One region of the Streptomyces sp. NPDC014891 genome, then DNA from elsewhere that is predicted to be linked to it. Evidence: riboswitches for the same ligand, from Rfam matches in the RefSeq annotation. Region 1 holds a riboswitch; each other region holds the start of a gene.

Region 1 (3,258 bases):
GGCCTTCCACACGGCGGCCGAGGAGTTCCGGTACGACATCGAACGGCTCACCGACCGCTTCGGGCTCGGCTACGAGACGGTCTGCCACCGCCTCAGCACCCTGCAACGTCCCAGGCTGCGCGGTGTCCCCTTCTCGTTCGTCCGCGTCGACCGGGCGGGAAACATGTCCAAGCGGCAGTCCGCCACCGGGTTCCACTTCTCCCGGGCCGGCGGCACCTGCCCCCTGTGGAACGTGTACGAGGCCTTCGCCTCGCCCGGACGCATCCACGTCCAGATCGCCGCCATGCCCGACGGGCAGCGCCATCTGTGGACGGCCCGCGCCGTCACCCGGCACCGGGGCGGCTGGGGCGAGCCCGGGAAGACCTTCGCGATCGGCCTCGGCTGCGAGATCCGCCACGCGCACCGGCTCGTGTACTCGGACGGGCTCGACCTCGACAACGCGGCCGCCGCCACCCCGATCGGCATGGGCTGCCGCGTCTGCGAACGCCTCGACTGCCCCCAGCGCGCGGCACCGCCCCTCGGGCGCCCGCTCCTGATCGACCAGAACGCCAGCACCTTCGTCCCGTACCCCGTCGCCGACCCGTCGGCCTGAGCCGGGGATCAGAGCAGGGGGAACGCCTCGGCCGCCGACACCGGGTCTCCCGCCCCCACCCCGTGCAGGACGTGCGCCAGCACCTCCGCGCCGCGCACCACCCGGGGGCCCGGCCGGTTGAAGTAGGCGGGCCCGTCGAGGACCCACACCGCGCCCGTCGGCCGTCCGGATCGCGCCGCCGCGCCGCGGGCGGGGGTGGACTTACTAGGACGTCCAACTATATCTTCGTGACGAAGCCCGCGGTGCAGGGAAGCCGGTGTGAATCCGGCGCGGTCCCGCCACTGTGACCGGGGAGTGTGCTCTTCCAGCAGGTCAGGCCACTGACGGAAACCATCCGTCGGGAAGGCCGGAGAGCATGCGTTGATCCGGGAGTCAGGATACCGGCCGTGGGGTGTTCCGTGTTGTCCACGAGGATGGAGCAGACACGCATGGCACCGGTACGTGACCACGACCCTGGTGATCCGGCGGAGTACCCGAACCACGAGGCCCTGTCCCCGCGTTCGTGACTCGACGAAGGCGTCCCCGCCTTCCCCTGTCCCGCGGACGGACGCGCGTGCGCGCACCCCGATCGGTGCCGTCCTCGCCGTCCTCGCCGCGCCTTCCTCGGATCCGTACCTGACGAGAGCAGGCTTCGATGGTCCGCGAGCTCACCCATTTCATCGGCGGAAAGCACACCGCCGGCACGTCCGGTCTCTTCGCCGACGTGTACGACCCCAACACCGGCGCCGTCCAGGCCAGGGTGCCCCTGGCCGGACGCGCCGACACCGAGGCGGCGATCGCCGACGCCGAGACGGCCCAGCAGGAGTGGGGCCGGTGGAACCCGCAGCGCCGCGCGCGCGTCCTGCTGCGGTTCCTCCAGCTCGTCGAAGGCGAACGGGAATCCCTCGCCCGGCTGCTCTCCGCCGAACACGGCAAGACCGTCGCCGACGCCCACGGCGACCTGCAACGCGGTCTGGAAGTGGTCGAGTTCGCCGCCGGGATCCCCCATCTGCTCAAGGGGGAGTACACCGACAACGCCGGCACCGGCATCGACGTCCACTCGCTCCGCAGCCCGCTGGGCGTCGTCGCCGGCATCACCCCCTTCAACTTCCCGGCGATGATCCCGCTCTGGAAGGCGGCCCCCGCGCTGGCCTGCGGAAACGCGTTCATCCTCAAGCCGTCCGAGCGCGACCCCTCCGTACCGCTGCGGCTCGCCGAGCTGTTCCTGGAGGCCGGTCTCCCGCCCGGCGTGCTGAACGTCGTGAACGGCGGCAAGGAGGCCGTCGACACCCTCCTCGAAGACCCCCGCGTGCAGGCCCTGGGCTTCGTCGGGTCGACCCCGATCGCCGCGCACATCTATGCCACCGCCGCCGCCCACGGCAAGCGTGCCCAGTGCTTCGGCGGAGCCAAGAACCACATGATCGTGATGCCGGACGCGGACCTCGACCAGGCCGCCGAAGCCCTCATCGGGGCGGGCTACGGCTCCGCCGGCGAGCGCTGCATGGCGATCTCCGTCGCCGTCCCCGTCAGCGAGGAGACGGCCGACGCCCTGGTGGCGAAGCTGAAGGAGCGCATCGCCTCCCTGCGCATCGGGACCTCCGACGACCCCGACGCCGACTTCGGGCCCCTCGTCAGCCGGGACGCCCTGGAGCGGGTCGACCGCTACGTCGGGATCGGGGTCGAGGAGGGTGCGGAACTCGTCGTCGACGGACGGGGGTTCACCCTCCCCGGCCATGAGAACGGCTTCTTCGCCGGCGCCTCGCTCTTCGACCGCGTCACCCCGTCCATGCGGATCTACCAGGAGGAGATCTTCGGCCCGGTGCTGTGCGTCGCGCGGGCCGCCGACTACGAGAGCGCGCTCCGGCTGCCGAGCGAGCACGCGTACGGCAACGGCGTGGCGATCTTCACCCGGGACGGCGACACCGCCCGCGACTTCACCCGGCGTGTCAACACCGGCATGGTCGGCGTGAACGTCCCCATCCCGGTCCCTGTGGCCTACCACACCTTCGGCGGCTGGAAGCGCTCCGGCTTCGGCGACCTCAACCAGCACGGCCCCGACTCGATCCGCTTCTACACCCGCACCAAGACCGTGACCTCCCGCTGGCCCTCCGGGGTCAAGGAGGGCGCGAGCTTCACCATGCCGACGATGGGATGAGCGCCGTGACCACCCTCACCGAGGACCAACTGGCCCTCGCCGAAGTCACCCTGGACTTCGCCCAGGAACAGCTCGCCCCGTACGCGGTGGCCTGGGACCAGGACAAGCACTTCCCCGTCGACGTCATCCGCAGGGCCGCCGCGCTCGGCCTCGGAGGCGTCTACGTACGGGAGGAGCACGGCGGCAGCGGACTGGACCGGGCCGACGGCGTCCTCGTCTTCGAGACCCTGGCGACCGGCTGCCCCTCCATCGCCGGCTACCTCTCCATCCACAACATGGTCGCCTGGATGATCGACCGCTACGGCGACCCGGCCCAGCGGGCCCGGTGGCTCCCCGGCCTCTGCTCCGCCGAGACCCTGGGCAGCTACTGCCTCACCGAGCCGGGCGCCGGATCGGACGCCGCGGCCCTGCGCACCCGCGCCGAACCGGACGGCGACCACTACGTCCTCAGCGGAGTGAAACAGTTCATCTCCGGTGCCGGATCCTCCGACCTGTACATCGTGCTGGCCCGCACCGGGGGAGGCGGCCCCGG
Region 2 (3,258 bases), on a different contig from region 1:
GTCGAGGACCTGGCCGGGCGGGATGCGGACGGAGCCGAGGGCGAGCGAGGCGATCGCGGCGGCGGCCAGGGCGAGGACGAGTCCGGTGACGACGACCGCGTACCGCAGACGCCCGCCGGCGGGGGCCTTCCCGGGGAGGGCCTTCCCGGCCAGGGCCTTGCCGGGCGGGGCCTTGCCGGCCGGGGGCTTCCCGGCCGGGCCCTTCTCGGGCGCGCCGGGGCGGGCTGGCCGGGCAGGCCCGAACTCGGCGGACGAGCGGGACCCGGCCGCCACGGAGGCGGGACCACCCGGTCGCGTCGGCCCCGTCGTGGGGGCACTCCGTCGCTCGGTGGGGGCCGGGGTCGGCGGCAGGGGCTGCGGCGGGTCTTCCGGTGTGCTCGCCGCGCGGGCGGGCCCCGCGCTCATCGGGCCGGGTGGAGCTGGGCGGCCAGCTTGTCGACGGCCGCGGGGACGCGGACGCCGAGGACGGTGTCGGAGAGCGGCATCACGGCGAACCGGCGGTTCTTGATCGCCGGGACGTCCTTGAGGGCCGGGTCGTCGAGGAGCCGCTGCTTCTTCTGCTCGACGGTGGTGGAGCCGTAGTCGTAGATGACGACGACCTCGGGCTTGCGGGCGACGACCTGCTCCCAGGTGGCGTCGCCGAAGGCCTTGTCGAGGTCGGCGAAGACGTTCCGGCCGCCGGCGCGGGTGATGAGCTCGTTGCCGATGCCCTTGCCGCCGGCGGTGAAGGCGGTCTTGTCGCCGCTGTCGTAGACGAAGACGGAGACCGGCGCGGTGCCCTTGAGCCGCTTCTCGGTGGCGGCGACGGTGGTCCGCGCCTCGCGGACCCAGGTCGTGGCCCGGTCGGGGACGCCGAACGTCCGCCCGACCTCCTCGACTTCGCGGTAGAGGTCGTCCACGGAGGGCGAACCGGAGGGGCAGTACTCGGTGTTGAGGCGGGTGGAGATGCCCGCGCGCTTCAGGTCGTCGCGGCTCCGGCCGTCCTTGCTCGCGAAGGCGGAGGAGTAGCCGCCGTAGACGAAGTCGGGGTTCGCGGCGAGCAGGGCCTCCTTGGAGGGGTACTCCTTCGCGAGGACCGGGACGGAGTCGTACGCCTTCTTGTAGGCGGGGAGGACCGTGTCGTCGAGGTAGGCGGTGCCGACGAGCGACTTCTCCAGGCCGAGGGCGAGCATGACCTCGGTGACGTGCTGGTTCATGGTGACCGCCCGCTTCGGCGGGGCCGTGAAGGTCGTCTTCACACCGCAGTTGGTGACGGTGTACGGGAATCCGGGGGCGGCCCCGGCGTCGGGAGCCTGCTCCGCGGGCGCCGAGCAGGCGGCGAGCAGCGGGAGCAGGAGGACGGCGGGCAGCAGGGTGCGGCGGTGCCTGGACATGGCGGAACGTGCCTCCTCCGGGGATTTCCACGTCCCCGATCGGTGGTGAGAAGGCGGCAGGTCAGTTCCTGGCTTCCGCCTCCCCTCGGGGAAGGCGGTCACAGTGGCGGGACCGTGCCGGATTCGCACCGGCTTCCTGGGTCCTGCCGCCCGTTGGTCCCGGTCAGTGTCTCAGGCGGCGTACTCCTCGACGACCTCGACCTCTTCCTCGGTCACGACGCCCTCGACGATGGTGAAGGAGCGGAACTGGAAGGGTCCGGCGCCGTCGGTGTCGGCGGTGGACACGAGGACGTAGTGGGCCTGGGGCTCGTTGGCGTACGAGATGTCCGTGCGGGACGGGTAGGCCTCGGTCGCGGTGTGCGAGTGGTAGACGATGACGGGCTCCTCGTCCCGGTCGTCCATCTCGCGGTAGAGCTTGAGCAGGTCCGCGGAGTCGAACTCGTAGAAGGTGGGCGAGCGCGCGGCGTTGAGCATCGGGATGAACCGCTCGGGGCGGCCGGTGCCGACCGGTCCCGCGACCACGCCGCAGGCCTCGTCGGGGTGGTCCGCGCGGGAGTGTTCCACGATCTGGTCGTACAGGGCCCGGGTGATGGTCAGCATGCCGACAGGATAAGCCGACGGGCCGTTCCGTACCGGGGAGTGGTACGGAACGGCCCGTATGCCGAGACGGTCGTGGTCAGGGCCGCTTGGGGACGGCCCGGGGCGACCGCCCGCGGGGTCCGGTCAGGACCGCTTGGCGAAGGCGGCGCCCTCGGGGTTGCGGGACTTCAGGACCAGGTAGGAGACGCCCAGGATGAGACCCCAGACCGGGGCCGCGTACAGGGAGACGCGGGCGCCCTCGTCGATGCCCATCATGACGATGACCATGCCGATGAAGAGGAGCGCGAACCAGCTGGTGTACGGGGCTCCCGGGGCCTTGAAGGCGGACTGGGGGAGCTCGCCGCGGTTCGCCTTGGCGCGGTAGCGGATCTGGCAGACCAGGATCATGATCCAGGCCCACATGCCGGAGATGGTGGCGAAGGAGACGACGTACTCGAAGGCCTTGCCGGGGGCGACGTAGTTGATCCAGACGCCGACCAGCATGAGCGAGGCCGAGAAGGTCAGGCCGAGCAGCGGGGTGCCGCTCTTGGTGAGCTTCGTGAAGACCTTGGGGCCCTGGCCGTTGAGCGCGAGGTCGCGCAGCATGCGGCCGGTGGAGTACATGCCCGAGTTGCAGGAGGAGAGGGCCGCGGTCAGCACCACGAAGTTGACGATGGCGGCGCCGACGCCGAGGCCCATCTTCTCGAAGGCGGCGACGAACGGGGAGACGCCCGGCTGGAACTCGGTCCACGGGACGACCGACAGGATCATGATCAGCGCGCCGACGTAGAAGACGGCGATGCGCCACGGCACGGTGTTGATGGCCTTGGGCAGGACGGTCTTCGGATCCTTGGACTCGCCGGCGGTGACGCCGACCAGCTCGACGGCGAGGAAGGCGAACATGACGATCTGCAGGGTCATCAGCGTGTTGCCGATGCCGGTGGGGAAGAAACCGCCCTGGTCCCACAGGTGGGTCACGGAGGCGGTGTCCCCGGCGTCGGAGAAGCCGACGGTGAGGATGCCGGCGCAGATCAGGATCATGCCGATGATGGCGGTGACCTTGACCATGGAGAACCAGAACTCCAGCTCGCCGAAGAGCTTCACGGAGATCAGGTTGGCGCCGTAGAGGATCACGGTGAAGACCAGCGCGGAGATCCACTGCGGGATGTCCCACCAGTACGTCATATAGGTGGCCGCGGCGGTGACTTCGGTGATGCCGGTGACGACCCAGAAGAGCCAGTACGTCCAGCCGGTCACGAAGCCCCAGAAGGGGCCGACGAACTCGCGTGCGTACTCCGCGAAGGAG
Region 3 (3,258 bases), on a different contig from region 1:
GCTACCGTCCCCGGCCGCCGTCGTGGCCGTCCGCGAGGCACCGGCGGCACCGGGTGCGCCGGCCCCGGGCAGGTCGGACGCACCGGCCCCGGCCCCTTCGGCCCCGGCCCCTTCGGCCCTGGTCAGGTCGGCCCCGGGCAGGTCGGCCCCGGAACCCTCCGCGACGGCTCGCGCCGCCCCCTGCCGACGGCCGCGGCGCAGGCCGAAGTAGTACGCCAGGACGCCGGCGCCGAGAGCGGCCTGCAGGGCGAACAGCGCGGACTCGATCTCCCCGGACGGGGGTTCGTAGAGCGGGCTGAACCACGGTTCGTAGTCCGGCCGCAGCTCCGTGATCGCGGTCTCGGCCTCCGCGTCCGCCCCGGCGAAGGGCTCCTCCTTGTGGTCGCCGAGCCCCAGGGCGAGCGGCAGCACCGCGAGCGCGGCGACGACGAGCAGCAGCAGGGTGTTGATCTTCGCGTTCCGGCTCATCGCGCGGCCGCCTCCTCGCGTCGCTCCGACGTGCGCCCGGCGAGGACGCCGAGCCGGACCAGTTCGCCCTTGCTGGACTGGGTGAGCAGGCGCATCACCAGCACGGTGAGCAGGCCCTCGCTCACGGCGAGCGGGATCTGCGTCACGGCGAAGATCCCGCCGAACTTGGCGAGCGCGCCGGGGATGCCGCTGCCCGGGTCCGGGAAGGCGAGCGCCAGCTGGACGCTGGTCACGCAGTAGGTCGACAGGTCGGCGACGAACGCGCCGAAGAACACGGCGACCATCAGCGGCGCGCCGAACCGGCGCAGCAGCACGTAGGCGCCGTAGCCCGCCCACGGCCCGACGATCGCCATCGAGAAGACGTTCGCGCCGAGCGTGGTCAGGCCGCCGTGGGCGAGCAGCAGCGCCTGGAACAGCAGGGTGATGGTCCCCAGGACCGCCATGATCGGCGGCCGGAACAGTATCGCTCCCAGACCCGTACCGGTCGGATGGGAGCAGCTGCCGGTCACCGAGGGCAGCTTGAGTGCCGACAGGACGAACGTGAAGGCGCCGGCGGCGCCGAGCAGCAGCGTGGACTCCGGGTTGGACCGCACCTCGCGGGTCAGCGCGCGGACCCCGTGGACGACGAACGGCGCGGACGCGACGCCCCAGGCGGCCGCGTGCACAGGGGGTAGGTACCCCTCGGCTATATGCATGGTCGGGAGACCCTCTCCAGCACCTCGTGGATGGACAACGCACCCTGGCCGGTCTCCTGGCTGACGGTCATTCCGTCCGGCTCCGCCTTCCCACACCACGAGGGTCTCCCGACGTGGTCCAGTGGCTTCCCGAGGGCGTTCCCCGGGGGTGGAGCCGGACCTCCCGATCACAGTGGCGAGGGCCGCACCGGTACCGCACCGGTTTCCCGTACACCAAGGCCCTGCGACATTAGTGCGTTGACCTGCTGGATCACAACAAGGCCGGTACCGGGTGCGGCCCCACGCCCACTCCCCGCAGTCGGCCCGGGCGGCACCGGACGACCGCCGGGGGCCGCTCCCTCCGTCAGTCCTTGCGGTACGCGTACGCCTCCGCCGCGGCGGCCGCCACGGCGTCCAGGTCCCCGCCGGCGCCGGCGGTGACGCAGGCGGCGACCGCGCCCTCGACGAACGGCGCGTCCACGAGCCGGGCGCCCTCGGGCAGTTCGTCGCCCTCGGCGAGGAGGGCCTTCACGGTCAGCACCGCACTGCCCAGATCGACGAGGAGCACCACTCCCGCGCCGCGGTCGGCGGCCTTCGCCGCCTCGCAGATCAGCGCGGAACTCGTCCCGAGACCGCCGTCGGGGGTCCCGCCGGCCGGCACGACCGGGGCGAGGTCGCCGCCCCCGGCGAGCCCGCGGGCCAGCTCGGCGACGGAGGCCGCGACGGCCGCGCTGTGCGACACGAGCACGATGCCGACCGGACGGCCGCGGTCGGTGCCGCCGGTCCCGCTCTCGTCGCTCACACCGTCGGTCCGACTCACGCCGCTCACACCGTCCGTCCCGCTCACGTCACGCACTCCGTCGGTACGACTCACGCCACGCACACCGTCCGTCCCGCTTTCGCCGCTCGATCCGTCGTTCCCGCTCCCGCCGCTCAGCCCTCCGCTCTCGCCCCCGCCGCTCATGCCGTCCCCTCGGCGGCAGGGTGCTCCTCGCCGCGGGCGACCTCGTCGAGGGCGGCGAAGAGCAGCGCCGAGGACGTGGCCCCCGGATCCTGGTGCCCCACCGACCGCTCGCCCAGATAGCTGGCCCTGCCCTTGCGCGCCCGCAGGGGTACGGTCGCCAGGGCGCCCTCCGCGGCGGCCGCGCGCGCGGCGCCGAACGAAGCGCGCAGCCCGTCCACCGCCGGCGTGAGCGCGTCGAGCATCGTCTTGTCGCCGACCTGCGCCCCGCCGAGCTGGGACACGGCGGCCACTCCCGTACCGAGCGCCTCCGCGAGCTGTTCCCGGGTGACGCGCGGGTCGTCCCCGAGGGTCTTGCCGGTACGGCGGAGGAGCGTGCCGTACAGCGGTCCCGAGGCGCCGCCCACGGTGGAGATCAGCTGCCGGCCGGCTGCGGTGAGGGCGGCGCCCGGCGTCGCGGGCGGGTCCTCGCCCAGGGCGGTGGTCACGGCGGCGAAGCCGCGCCGGAGGTTGGCGCCGTGGTCCGCGTCGCCGATGGCCGAGTCGAGCTCGGTGAGCCGGTCCGCCTCCCGGTCCACGGACTCGGCCACGGCGGCCAGCCAGCGCACGAGGAAGGCGGCGTCGAAGGTCTGCGTCATGTCGGGCTCCTGTTCCCTCGTCCGTCTCACCGGCCCCAGCGCAGCGCGGGCGTCGCCACGGGGGCGTCCCAGAGGCGCAGGAGCTCCTCGTCGACCTCGCACAGGGTGACCGAGCAGCCGGCCATGTCGAGCGAGGTCACGTAGTTGCCGACGAGGGTCCGGGCGACCGGCACCCCGCGTTCGCCCAGGACGCGCTGGACCTCGGCGTTGAACCCGTACAGCTCCAGGAGCGGTGTCGCGCCCATGCCGTTCACGAGGGCGATGACGGGGCCCGAGGGGCGGAGGTCCTCGACGACGGCGTCGACGGCGAAGTCGGCGATCTCCCGGGAGGTCATCATCGGGCGCCGCTCGCGACCGGGTTCGCCGTGGATCCCGACGCCCAACTCCAGCTCGCCCTCGGGGAGGTCGAAGGTGGGGCTGCCCTTGGCGGGGGTCGTGCAGGCACTGAGGGCGACCCCGAAGGAGCGGGAGCGCTCGTTGACCCGGCGTGCGATCGCCTCCACGCGCTCCAGCGGAG

The links. A riboswitch is a leader RNA that binds a small molecule or an ion and turns the genes downstream of it on or off. The one in region 1 is predicted to bind cobalamin.
Region 2: it holds a riboswitch for cobalamin, as region 1 does, so the genes downstream of both, ACF09E_RS07990 (ABC transporter substrate-binding protein) here and ACF09E_RS14545 (CoA-acylating methylmalonate-semialdehyde dehydrogenase) in region 1, are expected to answer to the same signal.
Region 3: it holds a riboswitch for cobalamin, as region 1 does, so the genes downstream of both, ACF09E_RS02565 (energy-coupling factor ABC transporter permease) here and ACF09E_RS14545 (CoA-acylating methylmalonate-semialdehyde dehydrogenase) in region 1, are expected to answer to the same signal.

Annotation. Positions count from the first base shown of each region.
Region 1 covers NZ_JBIBWF010000004.1:590,491-593,748, reverse strand. The annotation lists gene ACF09E_RS14555 (short-chain fatty acyl-CoA regulator family protein) at 1-592, shown strand, start outside; gene ACF09E_RS14550 (hypothetical protein) at 601-741, opposite strand; cobalamin riboswitch at 816-996, shown strand; gene ACF09E_RS14545 (CoA-acylating methylmalonate-semialdehyde dehydrogenase) at 1,227-2,726, shown strand; gene ACF09E_RS14540 (acyl-CoA dehydrogenase family protein) at 2,723-3,258, shown strand, end outside.
Region 2 covers NZ_JBIBWF010000002.1:760,946-764,203, forward strand. The annotation lists gene ACF09E_RS07985 (FecCD family ABC transporter permease) at 1-153, opposite strand, end outside; gene ACF09E_RS07990 (ABC transporter substrate-binding protein) at 402-1,373, opposite strand; cobalamin riboswitch at 1,411-1,539, opposite strand; gene ACF09E_RS07995 (Mov34/MPN/PAD-1 family protein) at 1,545-1,973, opposite strand; gene ACF09E_RS08000 (amino acid permease) at 2,097-3,258, opposite strand, start outside.
Region 3 covers NZ_JBIBWF010000001.1:622,046-625,303, reverse strand. The annotation lists gene ACF09E_RS02570 (energy-coupling factor ABC transporter substrate-binding protein) at 1-468, opposite strand, end outside; gene ACF09E_RS02565 (energy-coupling factor ABC transporter permease) at 465-1,163, opposite strand; cobalamin riboswitch at 1,192-1,424, opposite strand; gene ACF09E_RS02560 (PTS-dependent dihydroxyacetone kinase phosphotransferase subunit DhaM) at 1,507-1,944, opposite strand; gene dhaL (dihydroxyacetone kinase subunit DhaL) at 2,103-2,741, opposite strand; gene dhaK (dihydroxyacetone kinase subunit DhaK) at 2,768-3,258, opposite strand, start outside.